DNA from 4 places in the Variovorax frigidus genome. Region 2 is predicted to be linked to each of the others. Evidence: predicted binding sites of a transcription regulator. Region 2 holds the regulator's gene; each other region holds the start of a gene.
What was found. The regulator LexA, encoded in region 2, represses DNA repair genes until DNA is damaged. The targets are predictions, from matches to a motif close to ACTGTATNNNNATACAGT.
Positions count from the first base shown of each region.

Region 1: the regulator LexA is predicted to act here: its motif matches at 2,594-2,611, upstream of ACSFBC_RS05070 (PA0069 family radical SAM protein).
Region 3: the regulator LexA is predicted to act here: its motif matches at 2,791-2,808, upstream of ACSFBC_RS19470 (C4-dicarboxylate TRAP transporter substrate-binding protein).
Region 4: the regulator LexA is predicted to act here: its motif matches at 2,546-2,563, upstream of imuA (translesion DNA synthesis-associated protein ImuA).

Region 1 is NZ_JBPJZF010000001.1:1,078,251-1,082,763, reverse strand. It holds gene glgB (1,4-alpha-glucan branching protein GlgB) at 1-1,266, opposite strand, end outside; gene ACSFBC_RS05075 (DUF3829 domain-containing protein) at 1,482-2,459, opposite strand; gene ACSFBC_RS05070 (PA0069 family radical SAM protein) at 2,619-3,707, shown strand; gene ACSFBC_RS05065 (DUF1272 domain-containing protein) at 3,757-4,023, opposite strand; gene ACSFBC_RS05060 (ABC transporter substrate-binding protein) at 4,138-4,513, opposite strand, start outside.
Region 2 is NZ_JBPJZF010000001.1:197,242-201,754, reverse strand. It holds gene kdsB (3-deoxy-manno-octulosonate cytidylyltransferase) at 1-462, shown strand, start outside; gene adk (adenylate kinase) at 587-1,243, shown strand; gene ACSFBC_RS00890 (asparaginase) at 1,263-2,255, opposite strand; gene lexA (transcriptional repressor LexA) at 2,328-3,002, shown strand; gene ACSFBC_RS00880 (hypothetical protein) at 3,120-3,482, shown strand; gene ACSFBC_RS00875 (D-2-hydroxyacid dehydrogenase family protein) at 3,611-4,513, shown strand, end outside.
Region 3 is NZ_JBPJZF010000006.1:295,517-300,029, reverse strand. It holds gene ACSFBC_RS19490 (pirin family protein) at 1-86, opposite strand, end outside; gene ACSFBC_RS19485 (IclR family transcriptional regulator) at 209-1,012, opposite strand; gene ACSFBC_RS19480 (MaoC family dehydratase) at 1,025-1,477, opposite strand; gene ACSFBC_RS19475 (CaiB/BaiF CoA transferase family protein) at 1,474-2,691, opposite strand; gene ACSFBC_RS19470 (C4-dicarboxylate TRAP transporter substrate-binding protein) at 2,852-3,856, shown strand; gene ACSFBC_RS19465 (TRAP transporter small permease) at 3,893-4,441, shown strand; gene ACSFBC_RS19460 (TRAP transporter large permease) at 4,438-4,513, shown strand, end outside.
Region 4 is NZ_JBPJZF010000004.1:15,826-20,338, forward strand. It holds gene ACSFBC_RS12505 (error-prone DNA polymerase) at 1-415, opposite strand, end outside; gene ACSFBC_RS12510 (DNA polymerase Y subunit UmuC family protein) at 408-1,769, opposite strand; gene imuA (translesion DNA synthesis-associated protein ImuA) at 1,738-2,529, opposite strand; gene ACSFBC_RS12520 (MBL fold metallo-hydrolase) at 2,730-3,827, shown strand; gene ACSFBC_RS12525 (acyltransferase family protein) at 3,859-4,513, opposite strand, start outside.

The sequences.
Region 1 (4,513 bases), 880 kb from region 2:
CAGCACGAAGTTCTCGTTGAAGGCATAGACCAGCGAGAAGGTCAGCTGGTGGTGGTGGTGCTTGCGGTGCACCGGGTCCTTGGCGAAGTACGACAGCGTGTCGTGCATCCAGCCCATGTTCCACTTCATGCCGAAGCCCAGCCCGCCCATGTCGGTCGGCCGCGAGACGTTGGGCCAGGCCGTCGACTCTTCGGCGACGGACACCGTGTCCGGATGCGCGCGGTAGACGGCGCGGTTCAGGTCGCGCAGGAAGTCGACCGCCTCGAGGTTCTCGCGACCACCGTCCTTGTTCGGAATCCATTCGCCGGGCTGGCGCGCGTAGTCGAGATAGAGCATCGAGGCCACGGCGTCGACGCGCAGGCCGTCGAGGTGGTAGCGCTCGAGCCAGAACAGTGCCGACGAGATCAGGAAACTGCGCACCTCGTTGCGGCCGTAATTGAAGATGCTCGAGTTCCACTCGGGGTGGAAACCCTGGCGCGGGTCCTCGTGCTCGAACAGGTGCGTGCCGTCGAACACCGACAGGCCGTGCGCATCGGTCGGGAAGTGCGAGGGCACCCAGTCGAGCAGCACACCGATGCCGCGGCTGTGCAGGTGGTCGACGAAAGCCATGAAGTCCTGCGGCGTGCCGTAGCGCGCCGTGGGTGCGAAATAGCCGGTGGTCTGGTAGCCCCACGAGCCGTAGAAGGGATGCTCGGTCACCGGCATCAGTTCGACGTGCGTGAAGCCCATGTCGACCACGTAGGCCGCCAGGCGCTCGGCGAGCTCGCGCCAGCCCAGCATCTCGCCGCCCTGGCGTTGCCAGGAGCCGGGATGCAGTTCGTAGACCGACATTGGTGCATCGAGCGCGTTCTTCGGGCCGCGCCGCTGCATCCAGTCGGCGTCGTTCCATTCGTAGTCGTCGAGCGACCAGACGCGTGAACCGGTGGCCGGTGGATGCTCGGCATAGAAGCCGAAGGGGTCGGCCTTGTCGACCGAATGGCCGTCCTGCGCGAAGACACGGTACTTGTAGACCGCGCCGCGCGTCGCATCGGGCGAGAAGCCCTCCCAGATGCCGCTGGCGTCGGAACGCGGCTCGAGCCGCAGGGCGGTGTCGTTCCAGCCGTTCCAGTCGGCCACCACGGAGACGGCGCGGGCGTTGGGCGCCCAGACCGCGAAGGTCGCGCCGCCCTCGGGCTGCATCTGGCAACCCATGGCGCGATGCATCCCTGCATGCGTGCCTTCACGGAAAAGCCAGACGTCCTGATCGCTCAGGCGTGGGGATGGGATGTGCACGGGTGGATTCCTCCTGCGCAGGCGGGTCCGGCGAATTCCGGCGGCGCCCTTGCGACAGTGTTCATTGAACCGTATGCCCGACCATGAATGGGCCGCCGAGCGCCCTTTGCCTTGTCGGACAGGAGCTATTTGCACCTTTCATGCCACGGCCGAGGTGCAGGCAGGAACCCGCCGCGCCCCCGGCGGCGCAGACGGGCGAAGGGGCGGACTCAGCCGCGCAGGCGATTGGCGCTGGACACCGCGTCGTTGTACTTCTTGACCATGTCGTTGAAGGCCTTGGCGGTCTTGGCCTGCTTCATCGTGCGGTAGGTGCCGATGAAGGAAACCAGCGACGAGCCGGTGCTCTCGTGGGCCGAATCCGGACGCGGCTCCTTGTCCTTGGCGGCAGCGTAGAGCTCGCGCTGTTCGGCCAGGGTCTTGTCGAGCGAGGCCACGATCGCATCGGCGGCCTGGTATTTGGCCGGGTCGCGGATGTCGGCTTCGCTGTCGAAGAGCGACACCACTTCCTCGGCCTGCTGCAGGCCCAGCTTGGTGTTGTAGCCGAGCACGTCGCCCGAGGCCTTCAGCTTGGCCAGCATGGCAACGCTGCGCTTCTTTTCTTCGGCACCCAGCACGGTGCTGAAGCTCTTCATGCTGGCCGTGCTCCTGTCGAAGGCGGCGCGCACGTCCGCATCCTGCGCCTTGCCCTTGGCGAGGTCGTCTTCCTGGTAGGCCTTGGAACTGTAGTAGACCTCCAGCGACTTGAGCTGGGTCACGAGCGTGCCGAGTTCCTTGATCAGCGCGTCGGCGCTCTGGTCGAGCGTGTCCAGTTCGGACGCGGGCAAGGCGCGCGCCTTCTTCAGCTGCTCCAGCGCCAGGTCGACCCAGCCCGCGCTGATCGAGAGGTTCTCGGTGGCCTTGCGCTTGGGAATGTTGAGCTTGAGGTAGCGCTCGTGGGTCTCGGGCAGGCCGAAGGTGCCGATCAGCTTGTTGTAGCCCTGCGTGTAGCCATTGAGTTTGGCGCTGGTCGCCTGCCCGACGTCCACGTTGCTGGCGGCCGATTTGACCTTGTCCCCGACGGCCGAGGCCGCCGCGCTCACGCTCGATGCAGCATCGCCGGCCTTGCCGCAAGCAGTGAGGGTCAGGACGGCGCAGGCGGTGGCGGCGACGATCCAGAGGTGCTTGCGGGTGGTGCTAGTCGGTTTCATTCTTGTATGTCCAAAGAGGTAGGAATAAGGCTTGGTAACTTAATGCATCTGCGGGCCCGGCATTGCAGGACAGGACCGCAGATGTAAAGCAAAGTCACACATGGGGACTTTACCGTCGGCCAATCAAGGATGATACTGTATGAAAATACAGTATTTTTCATGTCCGACACCTTCATCCCCCTGCATGCCCTCAAGGGCCGCGGCGCGGCCACTCGCCTGGCCCACCGCTTCGAGCGCGACGTGCGCGAGGCCAGCGACGACGGCTGGGGCTCGCTCGACGAGACGGCCGCCGAAGCGCTGCTGCCGCTGCAGACCGAGGTGCGTTTCGAAGACGCGAAGTCGGTGCTCAGCGAGAACGATTCGCCCGACATCCCCTTCGACCGCTCGCTCAACCCCTACCGCGGCTGCGAGCACGGCTGCATCTACTGCTTCGCGCGGCCCACCCACAGCTATCTCAATCTCTCGCCCGGCCTGGACTTCGAGACCAAGCTGATCGCCAAGCGCAACATCGCCGAGGTGCTGCGCACCGAGCTGGGGCGCAAAGGCTACCGTCCCAGCCAGATCGCGATCGGCACCGCGACCGACTGCTATCAGCCGATCGAGCGCGAGCTGCGGCTGACCCGCGCGGTGATCGAGGTGCTGCAGGAAACCCGCCATCCCTTCGGCCTGGTCACCAAGTCCAGCGCGGTCGAGCAGGACCTCGACCTGATCGCGCCGATGGCGGCCCAGCACCTGGCCGCGGTCTACGTCACCATCACCACGCTCGACGCCGCCCTGGCGCGCAAGCTCGAGCCGCGCGCCGCGGCGCCGCACCGGCGGCTGCGCACCATCCGCACGCTGGCCGAGGCGGGCGTGCCGGTGGGGGTGAGCGTGGCGCCGCAGATCCCGTTCATCACCGACGACATGGAGAAGGTGCTCGAGGCCGCCTGGGAGGCGGGCGCGCGCTGCGCCTTCTACACCGTGGTGCGGCTGCCCTGGGAAGTGGCGCCGCTGTTCAAGCAGTGGCTCGAACTGCACTACCCGGACCGCGCGGCGCGCGTGATGGCGCGCATCCACGAGATGCGCGGCGGCAAGGACTACGACGCCGACTTCGCCACCCGCATGAAGGGCAGCGGTCTGTGGGCCGACCTGATCCGCCAGCGTTTCGAGAAGGCCACCCATCGCATCGGCTTCAACCGCCAGCGCATCCCGCTGGACCTCGGCGCCTTCAGGCCGCCGGGTGCGGCGGGGCAGGGCAGCCTGTTCTGAAGCGCCTCGGAACGCGCAGAGGCTCGGATCGCAACGATGCGATCGACGTTCACACCATCGGCATCGGTGGTTGCGCCGCTACGCAACCCGCGGGCTTCAACACGCGCTCGGTCGAGGCCGGCGACTTCGCCAGCTTGTCCGTCGGCCGGCGCGGGCGGCGGATCAGTTCGCCGCCGCAGTTGGGGCAGGTGCCGGCGAGGTGGCGTTCCGCGCAATCGCTGCAGAAGGTGCACTCGAAGGAGCAGATCCGGGCGTCCGCCGACTCGGCGGGCAGGTCGCGGTCGCAGCATTCGCAACCTGGGCGCATCTGGAGCATGGAAAACCTCGGCAAAGCTGTGTCGCCGAAGCTTAAACGAGACGGCGCGGCGCCTGGAGTGGACGGTGCCTGCGGCTCGGCTGCAGGGGGCGGCGGGAACGCCGCCGCGGCGTCTCAGCTCGCCTTCCAGCGTGCGCAGCGCGATTCGGCCTTGGTCGTCCATGGCACCTCGCCCTTGATCGATTCGACGACCTTGTAGTAGTCCCAGGGCTCCTTCGACTCGGCGGGGGTCTTCACCTGCAGCAGGTGCATGTCGTGCACCATCAGGCCGTCGCCGCGCAGCCATCCGCCCTTGACGAACATGTCGTCGAACTTGGCCTTGCGCAGTTGTGCCATGACCTTGTCGGCGTCGTCGGTGCCCGCGGTCGTCACGGTCTTCAGGTACTGCAGCGTGGCCGAGTAGTTGCCGGCCTGGAAGGAGGACGGCATGCGCTTCTGCTTGTCGAAGAAGCGCCGTGCCCACTCCCTCGATTCCGCGCTCTGGTTCCAG
Region 2 (4,513 bases):
CAGGGCGACGAACCGCTGATCGACCCCGCCCTGATCGATGCCGTCGCCCAGGTGCTGGCGGCGCAGGACGAGGCCGTGATGAGCACCGCGGCCCACCCGATCGGCAGCGCCGAGGAGTTCGCCAATCCCAACGTGGTGAAGGTGGTGCTCGATGCACGCGGTCACGCGCTCTATTTCAGCCGCGCGCCCATTCCCTGCTGGCGCGATGGCGCCGCGCAGGCCGTGCCGAGCGATCCCGCGCCGCTGCGCCACATCGGCATCTACGGCTACCGTGCCGGCTTCATCCGGCGCTTCCCGACACTGACGCCAGCGCCGGTCGAAAGCACCGAGGCGCTGGAGCAGCTGCGCGCGCTGTGGCATGGCTTTCGCATCGCCGTGCACGTCAGCGCGGACAACCCGGGCCCGGGGATCGACACGCCGGAGGATCTGGCGCGGGTTCGCGCCCTGTTCACCGCACGCTGAGTCCCTCTGCCGCACCGCATTTCGTCACGAAAAACGCGTGCTATCCTCGACGCAACTCCGTCTTGCACAGGGCCGCATTGGCATGCACGGCGTGACAGAAATCTAAGAACCGTCCGAGGACACCATGAGACTGATTTTGTTGGGCGCCCCCGGCGCAGGTAAAGGCACGCAAGCCGCTTTCATCTGCCGCAAATACAACATTCCGCAAATCTCCACCGGCGACATGCTGCGCGCCGCCGTGAAGGCCGGCACGCCGCTGGGCCTGCAGGCCAAGGCCGTGATGGATTCGGGCGCGCTGGTCAGCGACGACCTGATCATCAACCTGGTGAAGGAGCGCATCGCGCTGCCCGATTGCGCCAGCGGTTTCCTGTTCGACGGCTTCCCGCGCACCCTGCCGCAGGCCGACGCGATGCGTGCCGCCGACGTCAAGCTCGACTACGTGCTCGAGATCGACGTGCCTTTCAGCGACATCATCGAGCGCATGAGCGGCCGCCGTTCCCACCCCGCCTCGGGCCGGACCTACCACGTCAAGTTCAACCCGCCCCAGGTGGAAGGCAAGGACGACGCGACCGGCGAAGAGCTGATCCAGCGCGAAGACGACAAGGAAGAGACCGTGCGCAAGCGGCTCGACGTCTACAGCCAGCAGACCCGGCCGCTGGTCGACTACTACGCCGCCTGGGCCAAAGCCGAACCGGCGCTCGCCCCCAAGTACCGCGCCATCAGCGGCGTCGGCACGGTCGACGAAATCACCCAGCGCGCGCTGGCTGCGCTCGGCAACTGATCGATCGCCGAGGTCGGCGTCAGGCCCCTGGCGCCGCCAGCAGCAGTTCCAGCATCAACGCGATGCGCGCCTTCACCGGCGTGAGCGCACCCGCATCGCGCAGCGCCGCGTGCGGCGTGGCGAGAATCCGGCCCTCGCTGCAACGCGTGGCGCGCACCACCGCCACGCCCTCGTCCTGCGCCTTCACGGCTGCCGTCTCCAGGGCGTGATGCAGCGAGCCATTGCCCGTGGCTGCCAGCACCAGGCCCTGCACCGCATCCGCGGCGCCTGAACGGCGTTCCTGCAGCAAGGCTTCGACGAGGCGGCCGCCAGCGCCGGCGTGACTCGTGAGGATCTCGACGCGCGGCCAGCCCGCGACATCCGTGTTCACCACCCGCGCCAGCCGCGCGGCCGCATCGGCTCGGCCCTCCGCCGTAGCGCGAAGCCATCGCACAGCGCCCTCCTCCACATAGCCCAGCGGGCCGGCATCGCCCGAAGCGAAGGCATCGAGCCGGTAGGTGTGCACCTTCCGCACGTCGACAGCGCCGTGCACCGTGCCGGCACAGGCGGCCATCACCCCGTGTGCGCCCGGCGTCGCGGCCACCGCGATCGCGTCGCGCAGGTTCTGAGGACCGTCGGGCGCCAGTGCGGTGGCCGGGCGCATGGCGCAGGTCAGCACCACCGGCTTGGTGGGCGCCAGCACCGACTGCAGGAAGAAGGCCGTTTCCTCGAGCGTGTCGGTGCCGTGCGTGATCACGACGCCGGCCACATCGTCGCGTGCGAGCCAGTGGCTGCAGCGCGCCGCCAACGCCTGCCAGACCGCGAAATCCATGTCCTTGCTGTCGAGTTGCGCGACCTGTTCGCTCCGCAGCGTCAGCCCGGCGGGCAACGCCAATGGCTGCACCAGAGCCTCGACCCCGATCTGGCCCGCCACATAGCCCAGGTTGTCGCCTGCGGACGCGGCCTGGCCGGCGATCGTGCCGCCGGTTCCCAGCACCACCACGCAAGGGATCGATTCACTTTTTGTCACCATGGCTTGCAAAGTCCGGAAAACTGTTTAAAAATACAGGCACTGGATATACAGACAGTACCAAGGAGATTCACCATGCCGTTCGCCGTCAAGCTTACCGCCCGTCAGCAGCAGATTCTGGACCTGATCCGCAGCACCATCGCCCGGACCGGGGCGCCGCCGACGCGTGCCGAAATCGCGGCCGAACTCGGCTTCAAGTCGGCCAACGCGGCCGAGGAACATCTGCAGGCGCTGGCGCGCAAGGGCGCGATCGAATTGCTCAGCGGCACCTCGCGCGGCATTCGGCTCAAGGGCGATGCGCTCCGTTCGCTCAACCAATCGCGCGACAACCAGTTCTCCCTGTCCCTGCCGGGCATGGCCCAACTGGCCCTGCCGCTCGTCGGCCGCGTCGCGGCCGGCTCGCCGATCCTGGCGCAGGAACATGTCGACCAGACCTACTACGTCGAGAACACGCTGTTCCAGCACCAGCCCGATTACCTGCTCAAGGTGCGCGGCATGTCGATGCGCGACGCCGGCATCATGGACGGCGACCTGTTGGCCGTGCAGTCCACCAAGGAGGCGCGCAACGGCCAGATCGTGGTGGCCCGCCTCGGCGACGAGGTCACGGTGAAGCGGCTCAAGCGCAACAAGCTGGTGATCGAGCTGCATGCGGAAAACCCCGACTACCCCACCATCGTGGTCCAGCCCGGCGAGCCCTTCGAGATCGAAGGCCTGGCCGTGGGGCTCATCCGCAACACGATGCTGATGTAGACCTTTTCAAATCAACGGCTGCGCCAGGTGGCGGGCGTATGGCATGAGGCCATCACCCTGTCGCAGCCGGATCGAAGCAATCCTGCCTGTGTTCAACCTCTGACTTCTGGAGTTCGCATGGGAATCGTTTTGCTCACTTTCGTGGATCTGCTCTCGCCGCTGCAATCGCTGGCCAGCCGCTGGATGCCCACGCAACGTGCACGCCGCAGCGGCGGCATCGACCTTCACTCGGACCTGCGCTACGTGGCGGTGCGCCCGTCCTGCACCGCCAAGAACATCGATGCGCCCCACGCTGCCGTGGGCACGGCGCGCGTCACCCGCCCCCTGCGCGTGGTGCGCACGGTCGATGCACAGCAGCCGGGGCGCCGCGCCGGTCGCGTGGTGATCTCGGGCCGCCTGGCCGACGTCTGCGCCGAACTCGACCGCCTCGCCGCGCTCGAGGCTGCAGAGACCATGCACAAGCCGCACGCGCTGCACTGAGTCCGTCGGTACCAGGGCCCGGCGAGGGCTCTCGACGCGCGCCGTCGCACCTCCGTGCATCCCGTTACGGGCCACGGTTGCCGTGGCATGCGCATGCTTTCGGGTGACGCGAGGCACAATGGCACGCCATGAACATTGTGATCCTCGACGACTACCAGGATGCGGTGCGCAAACTGCAATGCGCGGCCAAACTCGATGCCTACGCGGCGAAGGTCTATACCAACACGGTCCGAGGCGTCGGCCAGCTGTCGGTGCGGCTCAAGGACGCCGACGTGATCGTGCTGATCCGCGAGCGCACCCAGATCTCCAGACAACTGGTCGAGAAGCTGCCCAAGCTCAAGCTGATCTCGCAGACCGGCCGCATCGGCAACCACATCGACATCGGCGCGTGCACCGAGCAGGGTGTGGCCGTGGCCGAGGGCAGCGGCTCGCCGCTGGCGCCGGCCGAACTGACCTGGGCCCTGATCATGGCTGCGATGCGCCGGCTGCCCCAGTACATCAGCAACCTCAAGCACGGGGCCTGGCAGCAGGCGGGGCTCAAGTCGGCCTCCATGCCGCCCAACTTTGGCCTGGGCTCCGTGCTCAAGGGCAAAACGCTCTGCATCTGGGGCTACGGGCGCATCGGGCGCATGGTCGCACGCTATGGCCAGGCCTTCGGCATGCAGGTGCTGATCTGGGGCCGCGAACAGAGCCGGGGTCAGGCGCGCTCTGACGGCTTTCAGGTCGCAGCCAGCCGGGAGGACTTCTTCGCGGCCGCCGATGTGCTGACCATCCACTTGCGCCTGAACGACGAAACCCGCGGCATTTTGACGCTGGAGGACCTGTCGCGCATGAAGCCGACCGCCTTGTTCGTCAACACCTCGCGCGCCGAACTGGTCGAGCCCGATGCCCTGCTCGCGGCGCTGAACCGCGGTCGGCCCGGCATGGCGGCCATCGACGTGTTCGAGAGCGAACCACCGTTGCAGGGCCATGCGCTGCTGCGGCTGGAGAACTGCATCTGCACGCCGCACATCGGCTATGTCGAGCAGGAC
Region 3 (4,513 bases), on a different contig from region 2:
TCGTCGTGGTAGGCGCAGAACAGGAACGGGTCGATGGTCTCCCACGGAAAGCCGAGGGGCTTGATCTGGACGATGGGGTCGGTCATGGCGGGTCTTCCTTGTGTGCGCCGGTCCGAGGGGACGCGGCGATCCATCGAATATGGGGTCGGATCTGCCGGGGCAAAGGCCGGTGCGGAAGACAGGCTGTTGCGCCTGCGGAACGCTGGCCCTACGCGATGCCCGCGATGCGCCCGATGTCCTCGGCGCATTTCTGCAGCCGCGGCAGCAGGTCGAACAGGTCGTCGTGCGCCGTATGGGTGCCGCGCAGCGACGCGATGGTCAGCACGGCGCGGGTGCGGCCGCGTGCGTTGCCGACCGGCACGCTCAGGTCGCGCCCGCCCACGAAGCGCGCGTTCTCGGCGTAGCCCCAGCCGTCGGCGCGCATCTTGGCCAGCAGCGCGAGGTAGGTCGTGCGTTCGTCGGCGCTGCGGCGCTGGTACTCGGCGCGGCGGCCGAGCAGCTCGTCGCGCTCGTCATCGGGCGCATTGGCCAGCAGCACCTGGCCCGACAGGGTGTCGACCGCCGAATGCAGCGAGCCGGCCTCGACCGACAGCCGGATCGAGGTCGGCGCGTCGACCTGCGTCAGCACCAGCAGCTGGTCGCGGTGCAGCACGCTCAGGTGGCAGGACTCGCGGATGTTGTCGACCAGTTCACGCATCGGCGCGGTGGCCGCGCGCAGCAACTGTTCGTGCGGCGAGTGGGTGCGGCTCAGTTCGAACAGCTTGAGCGTGAGCACGTAGCCGCCGTTGTCCTCGCGCCGCAGGTAGCCGCGTGCCTCCAGTGCGCTCAGCATGCGGAACAGTTCGCTGGGTTCGCGGCCCAGCGCGCGCGCGAGCTGCGCCTGCGTCATCGGCACCGCCTGCGCCGACAGCAGCTCGAGCACGTCGAGCGCTTTCTCGACCGCCGGCACCGCGTACTTGGGGCGGCGTTCGGCGTCGGTGTCGTCGGTCTCGGGGGCGGCGGTGTTCTTCATGGGCCGATCAGTTTAGCCCTGTGCCGCACGCCTTTCGACGATGTGCAGGTGCTCGCAGACCAGCACCGTTTCCTGCCGCTGGTTGGTGACGGTCACGGTCTCGACCACGATGCCGTGGCTGCTGCGCTTGGGGTGGTCGCGCTTGTCGGTGATCGCTACTTTCGAGTAGATCGTGTCGCCGATGAACACCGGCTTCACGAAGCGCAGGCGGTCGTAGCCATAGGACATGGCGCGCGGGTTGATCACCGTGGCCGTCAGGCCGATGCCCACGCTGAAGACCAGCGTGCCGTGCGCGATGCGCTGGCCGAAGTCCTGCGTGGCGCACCAGGCGGCGTCCATGTGGTGGGGGAAGAAGTCGCCGGTCTGGCCGGCGTGCAGCACGATGTCGGCTTCGGTGATGGTGCGGCCGGTGGTGGTGCGCGTGGCGCCCGGCACGTAGTCTTCGAAGAATTGCTCGTGGGTCATGGTGCGAAAGAAGAAGAGGAGGAGGGTGAGGAAGGCAGGCCGTATTCGCGTGCGACGGCTTCGGTGTCGGCGCCCAGGCGCGGCGCGCCCTGGTCGCTGTAGATCCGCCGGCCGTCGATGCGGATCGGGCAGCGCGTGGTCTGCATCGTGGCGCCGCTCGCGCTGCGGATGGTCTGCGTCATGCCCAGCGCGGCGAAGGCCGGGTGCGCGGTGAGTTGCGGCCAGCGCAGCACGTCGGCGCTCCACACGCCGGCCGGCTCGAGGATCGCGAGCCAGTGCGCGCTGTCCTGCGCCAGCAGGTCCTGCTGCAGCTGCTGCTTGAGCGCGTCGCGGTTCCTGAACCAGCCGCTGCGGTCGGCGGCCAGCGCGGCCAGCGCCTGGCTGCCGATCAGGGCGGCGAGCCTGTCCATCGGCGTCATCGCGACCGCCATGAAGCCGTCGCGCGTGCGGTAGATGCCGTAGGGCGCGGCGCCGTGCACGCTCGCATGGTTCTCGGCGGTGCGCGCGGGCTGCGTGCCGTCGCCGTTGAGGAAGGCGGTGAAGGGCTCGAACTGCAGGTCGAGGGCCGACTCGAGCAGGCTCACGTCGACGCGTCCGCCGCGCCCGGTCACGCCGCGCCGCAGCAGCGCCGCGAGGATGCCCTGCACCAGGTGCGCGCCGGTGATCACGTCGATCATCGAGACGCCGGCCGGCACCGGCGGGCCGCTGCCGTCGGCCTGCGCGTCGCCGCCCAGCCAGGCCAGGCCCGAGAGCGATTGCACCAGCAGGTCCTGCCCGGGCTTGTCGCGCCACGGGCCCTCGTCGCCGTAGCCGGTGACGGCCGCGTAGACGATGCGCGGGTTGAGCGCCAGCACACTGGCCGCATCGAGGCCGATGCGCTCCATCACGCCGGGGCGGAAGTTATGGATCATCACGTCGGCGCGTTCGATCAGCGCCTTCACGCGCGCCAGGTCGGCCGGCGCCTTCAGGTCGGCCGCGAAGCTGCGCTTGCGCCGGTTGATGGTGTGGAACAGCGCGCTGTCGCCCTCGAAGGTCTGGTCGGCCAGCACCAGGCCGCGGCACAGGTCGCCGCCGTCGGGGCGCTCGACCTTGACCACGTCGGCGCCCAGATCGGCGAGACGCAGCGCACACGAAGGGCCGGCCAGGAACTGGCTGAAATCCAGCACGCGCAGGCCCGCCAGCGGCAGATCTTCCAGAGTCGATGAATCAGACATGAGCAAACGATAGGTTCATATGAGTTGGCATACGGCTGCCTTGTCGCGGAAAACCCTAATCGACAACACATCCATCTGCCATCATCATTTCATACATGAACTGATAGTTTATATAGGAATTACACCAATGCGCCCCGAGCGCGCTCCCCTGGAGACAACCATGACCTCCCGCCGCACCGTCGTTTCGACCCTGTCCACCCTCGCCGCCGGTCTGGCGCTGGCCCTCGGCGCCGTCGCGCCCGCGGCCGCGCAGAACTACAGCCTGCGCTTCTCCACCTCGCAGGTGAACCCCAACGAGCCGGTCGTGAAGGTGATGCATTCCTTCGCCGACCGCGTGAAGGAGCGCTCGGGCGGGCGCATCACGCTGAACATCTTCACGGGCGACCAGCTGGGCCCGCAGAAGAAGGTCAACGAGATGATCAAGGGCGGTGCCCGCGTGTTGAGCGTGACCGACTACGGCCAGCTGAGCCAGTTCGTGCCCGACCTCGGCATCCTCGCCGGCCCCTACCTCTACGGCAGCCAGGACGAGGCCCGGAAGCTGTTCGCCTCCGACGTGTTCAAGGAAATGTCGGGCCGCCTCGAGCAGCAGGGCATGAAGCTGATCGTGGCCGACGGCCTGTTCGGCGTGCGCCACGTACTCGGCAGCAAGCCGGTGCGCACGCCCGCCGACATGGCCGGCATGACGCTGCGCGTGCCGCCGTCGCCGATCATGCTCGAGACCTTCACCGCCTTCGGCGGCCGGCCCACCGCATTGCCATGGGGCGAGGTCTACAACGCGCTGCAGACCAACGTGGTCGATGCGGCCGAGGCCAACTACGGCTCGCTGGTCGGCTCCAAGCTCTACGAAGTGCGCAAGGTGCTGTCGACCACGGCCCACCAGACGATGTACGTGGCCATGGTCACCAGCACCGACTTCTTCAAGAGCCTGCCGCCCGACCTGCAGACCGTGCTGCTCGAAGAAGGCAAAAAGGCCGGCGCCGAACTGACGCAGCTCACGCTCGCCTCCGACGCGGCGTACGCCGACGAGATGAAGAAGGCCGGCGTGCAGTTCGTCACCGACGTCGACCGCAAGGCCTTCGCCGAGAAGGCCAAGGTCGCCTACGCCAAGGTGCCCGGCCTCACGCCCGGCATGTACGACAAGGTACGCGCCGCGATGACGCGCTGAACGCCCGCTTCGGTCGACACCCACACTTCAAGATCCATGACTGAACCGGTCGTTCCCGCCGCCCCGCCAGCGGCGCTTTCCCCTGCGTCGGTCTCGCCCGGGCCCCTGCTGAGCCTGCGCCGCGCGGACGAGGCCATCGGCGTGCTCTGCGCCTGCGTCATCGTGCTGTCCATCACCTGGGGCGTGATCACGCGCTACCTGTTCCCGCAGCCGGCCTCGTGGACCTTCGAGGTCGCGGTCATCGCCTTCGGCTGGCTGGTGTTCTTCGGCGCCGCGGCCTGCATCCGCTGGCGCATGCATGCCGACGTCGACGCGCTGGTCGCGATGTTCCCGCCCGCCCTGCGCCGCGGCATCTTCATCTTCAACTGGTGGCTGCTGGCCGCGCTGTTCGCCACGCTGGCGGCCATGTTCGTCTGGCAGGCCGTCATCGCGCACTCGATCCGCGTGGTGGTGATCGACATCCCGCGCTCGGTGGTCTACGGCCCGATGGCCTTCGCGTCGCTGCTCATGCTGGTGCAGCACATCCTCCTCAAGCCCTGGGCCACCGGCTGGAAATGGCAACCGTCGTCGGAGATGTCGCTGTGAGTTCGTTCCATCTCTGGCTTCCGGCCATCCTGATGCTGGTGCTGCTGGCCCTGCAGACGCCCATCACCTGGG
Region 4 (4,513 bases), on a different contig from region 2:
GGTGGCCCCAGCCTTCGAGGTCGTGCGCAATGGCCACCAGCTTGAAACGCTCGAAGCGGAACTCGCTGCCGAACAGCAGCCGGAAGTCGGGGTTGCGCGGAATCGGCGGCTCGTCGGGGTGCTTGGCCTCCCACTCGTCCAGCACGGCGGGGAGTTCACGCAACGCGACGTGCGCGCGCACGATGCCCGCGACCGAGCATTCGTCGGTGATGGCCAGCGCCTGGTAGCCCAGGTGGTAGGCCTGGGCCACGAGTTCGTCGGGCTTCGAGGCGCCGCGCTGGAAGCTGAAATTCGTCAGGCAGTGCAGTTCGGCATAGCCGGGCAGGCCCTGCAGCGGCTGCGCCGGCTTCAGGGGGCGCGCGTGCAGCCGCGCGGGTTGCCGCGCCTGCATCTGCTTGTCGGTGAGTTCAGGCATAGATCCCCTGCAGGAACCAGCGCACACCGTCGGCTTCGCCACGGCGCGACGGACGTTGGCGGAACACCCACACCAGGCCGGCCTCGGGGCTCTGGGCCACGTAGTAGTCGCGCAGCGCCGGGTGCCCGCCCTCGTCCTGCACGCCATCGCCCCACCAGCCGGCTTCGAGCCGCTGCGGGCCGATCAGCTGCTGCAGCCGGCCCTGGTACCAAGGGTGGCCGTCGCGCATTTCAAGCGGCAGCGGCTCGCGCAGCAGCCAGGGCGGCAGCAGGCTGTCGGGCTGCTGGCGGGCATGGGCCTTCTTCGCGGGCGGAACCACCTTCTGCAAGGCCGGGCGCCAGTCCTGCATGGCTTCGGGCCGGTGGTCGGCCTGCGGTACGGGCACCTGCACCGCCCGTGGACCGAGCCGTGCGCTGAGCCGCTCGACCATCTCGTGCAGCTTGTCGCCCTTGCGGTTGTCCTCGGGCAGGAAGCTGGTGCTGGCGCCGGCCCAGGGCTGGGTGTCGAGCGAACGCAGGCGCAGCCAGCTCGCGGGCGCGGCCAGCTTGGTGAGCGCCAGCCGCTCGCTCATCAGGCGGCGCAGGTGCGCCATGTCCTGGGTGGGTTCGGCCGTGCGCACCGTGATGTTCTGGTACGGCGGCAGGTCGACGCCGTCGTAGCGCTTGAGGTCCAGCGTCCATTCGAGTTCGAGCGCCAGTGCGCCGCGCTGTCGCGCGCGCAGCCAGATCTGCAGCGCCGCCAGCAGCCGGTTGGCCGACCACATGAGTTCGTGTGCGTTCTCGGCCAGCGCGGGCAGCTCGAGTTTCTGCTCGAACACGTCGGGCAGCGTGAGCCAGGTGTGACGCTCGGGGTGCAGGCCCCAGGCGCAATCGAGCGCCTCGCGCAGTGCCGCGCCGAAGCGCCGAGACAGCCCGCCGCGCGGCAGCGCCGCCACGTCGCCCCAGGTGCGGCAGCCCATGCGCGCCAGCACGTCGAGGTGCGGGCGGGCGACCGTGAGCGTGTGCAGCGGCAAGGCGGCCGGGATGTCGGCCGGCGGCTGCTGGCCCAGCGCGAACAACCGCAACCGGGCCAGCGCGACCAGCGCGTTGGCGCCCTGCACTTTCTGCAGTCGGCTGTCGGGCACGGGGTTCCAGGTGGTCATGAGGCGCATCAAAGGCTGCTGCCCGCCCCAGAGCCGCTCGCAGGCCGAAACCTCGAGCACCAGCGCCTCGTCGAGCCAGGCCACGCGCGGTGTGAACTGCAGCGCCCACCAGCCCAGGGTTTCGAGGGACATCGGCAAGGCGGCCGGGGTCGGTGCGGCGTCTTGAGCCGCCTCCTTGGCCTCAGCCCACCAGCGCAAGGCGATCCACTGCATGGGCGCCCTCCTCTCTGCGGCGGCGCAGGTCGAGACGGACCACGGTCGCGCCTTGCGTTGCGGGAAGGGGCGCCACCGCCCCCTGACGGCGGCGCTGGCTGGCGGCCAGCAAGGCCGTCATGCGCGTGCTGCGTGCCGGCAGACTCAAGGGCTGCGCGAGCGGCGGGCCGCGGCGCTTGAGCAGGTGCACGTCCATTCGCCCGTCTTCCGCCGACACCAGCTGCAGCCGCAACCGCGCCGGCGAGGCCGATGGCGCCACGGACTCGGGCCGCATCACGAACAGCAGGCCTTCGTGCTGGGCGGCCGCGAGCTGCAGCCGGCGCAGTTCGCTGGCGCGCGCCTGCGGCAGCCAGGCCAGCACGGCGGCCACGTCGGCACAGCGCAGCGCCTGCTCGCAGGCCCAGGTGCACTCGGCCGAGGTCTGGCCCCGAACCCACATCAGCGCCGCACTCGGCAAGCCGCCCGCCGCCAGCGCCGGCCCGAAAGGCTCGTAGGGCGCGCCGATCAGCATGACCGGTCCGCCCCGCTGCGTCACCGCGCGCGCCAGCGCGGGCAGCAGCAGCGACCACACATGCGCCTCGGGCCGGGCCTGCAGCAACTCGGTCATGGCGCCCACGGGCCAGCCGCCACCGGGCAGTTCGGCATCGAGCGCCGCATGGCCCGTGCCCAGCACCGGCAGGTCGGCCACGCCCAGCTCGTCGCCGCGCCAGACGTTGTGCCGGGCGGAAACGAAGGACGAGGAGATGGAAGGCAGGCCCATGGTGAATCAACAGTTAACTGTATTTTTATACAGTATTTCGTCGGGCGCCATGTTTTGTGGCTATCAGGATCCGCGGGCGGGTCGAGGCCACCGGATTGACCTTTCGCCCCGCACTTCGTCAGGTCAGGCGCGCGGCGCTAAGCTCGCGCGCGTTGCCGCAACGGCGTTCTCTTTCTTTCTGCGCATCACGCGCCCTTTCCATGCATTTCCTGCCTCGGCGTCTGGCCGCCTGCTTCTTCACTGCCGTCCTGGGCCTGCTCGCGACCGGCTGCGCCACCGGGAACGAATGCGATCCGCGCCATGCCGCATCGCCCCAGAGCGGCGGCGAATGCCGCTTCCGCAACATGCCCAATCCGCAGGCCTTGCCCTCGGAAAGCGGCTGGAAGATCTGGTCGCGCTTCATCACCGCGACCAAGGAAGGCACCGTGCCGGTCGACCCGATCCCGGTGCGCCGGCTCGACCGTGCCGCGCTCGATGCGCTCGACCCCGCGGCCAACCACGTGGTGCGCCTGGGCCATTCGTCGCATCTGCTCAAGCTGCACGGCAAGTACTGGCTGATCGACCCGGTGTTCAGCGAGCGCGCCTCGCCGGTCCAGTGGTTCGGGCCCAAGCGCTTTCATGCGCCGCCGCTCACGTTGGCCGACCTGCCGCCGATCGAGGGGCTGATCCTCTCCCACGACCACTACGACCACCTCGACCTGGCCGCCATCGATGCATTGCGCGAGCGCGTGCAGCGCTACTTCGTGCCGCTGGGCGTGGGCGCCCGGCTGCGCGATGCAGGCGTGGGGCGCGAGCGCATCGAGGAGTTCGACTGGTGGCAGGCGAGCCGCCATGGCGCGGTGCAGATCACCGCCACGCCCTCGCAGCATTTCTCGGGGCGCACGCTCTGGGACCGCGACAGCACGCTCTGGGCCTCGTGGGTGATCGAGAGCGGCGGCGAGCGCATCTTCTACAGCGGCGACTCGGGCTATTTCCCGGGCTTCGCACAGATCGGTGAACGCTTCGGCGGCTTCGACCTCGCGCTGATGGAAAACGGCGCCTACGACAACTACTGGCCGGCGGTGCACATGACGCCCGAGCAGACGGTGCAGGCCTTTCGCGACCTGCGCGGCAAGCTGCTCTACCTGGTGCACAACAGCACCTTCGACCTGGCCTTCCACACCTGGCGCGACCCGCTCGACCGCGCCGCCACCCTCGCGCAGCAGAGCGGCATCGCGCTGGCCACGCCCGAGATCGGCGAGGTGCTGACGCTGGGAAAACCGCGCACCAACGTGCTGTGGTGGAAGAACCTGCGTTAAGCGCAGTCGACAGGCCCCGGACGCTCGCGGCTCAACGCCGAGCGGAAATGAAGACAGGCTCCGCGGGATTCGAAGGCACGTGCCGATCCTTCCAATTCAGGATCCTGGATTCCATGGCGTACCACAAGGCGTAAGCAATGCAGAAGCTCAGCACCGCGGCGACCAATGTCTGGACCACCGCTTCACTGCGCCGTGACAATTCCCATGCGCCGACCCACCGGGTCGCGATATACAACACCGGGTAGTGGATCAGGTACAGGCTGAAACTCACCATGCCCACGGACCGCAGCCATTGGATGCGGAGCGCGCTCAACCACCACGATGATTGGCCGGATTTTCGCAACACCGAAAACACCAGCAATGCCAACCCGACATCGGCCAACACGAGACCGACCGTGGCGATCATCCGGTTGGACGGGGCGCCTTTCAGCGGGATCCAAAGTGCCAGGGCCGCCACCGCCACGACGATTGCAAGCGCATCGAAGGTCCGATCGAAACGCTTCCACTTGTCAATGTCCTGTTGCCGGGCGTGCATCAGCAATGCCACGACCGAGCCATACGCCAAGGCATCCATTCGACAGTAGAAGGTGTAGAACTCCGGATAGTCCGGCGTATGCAGCCAAAACCGAAAGAGCGGCGCGGCGACGATCATCGCCAGCAGGATCAAGGCGAATACCCTTGGCGTC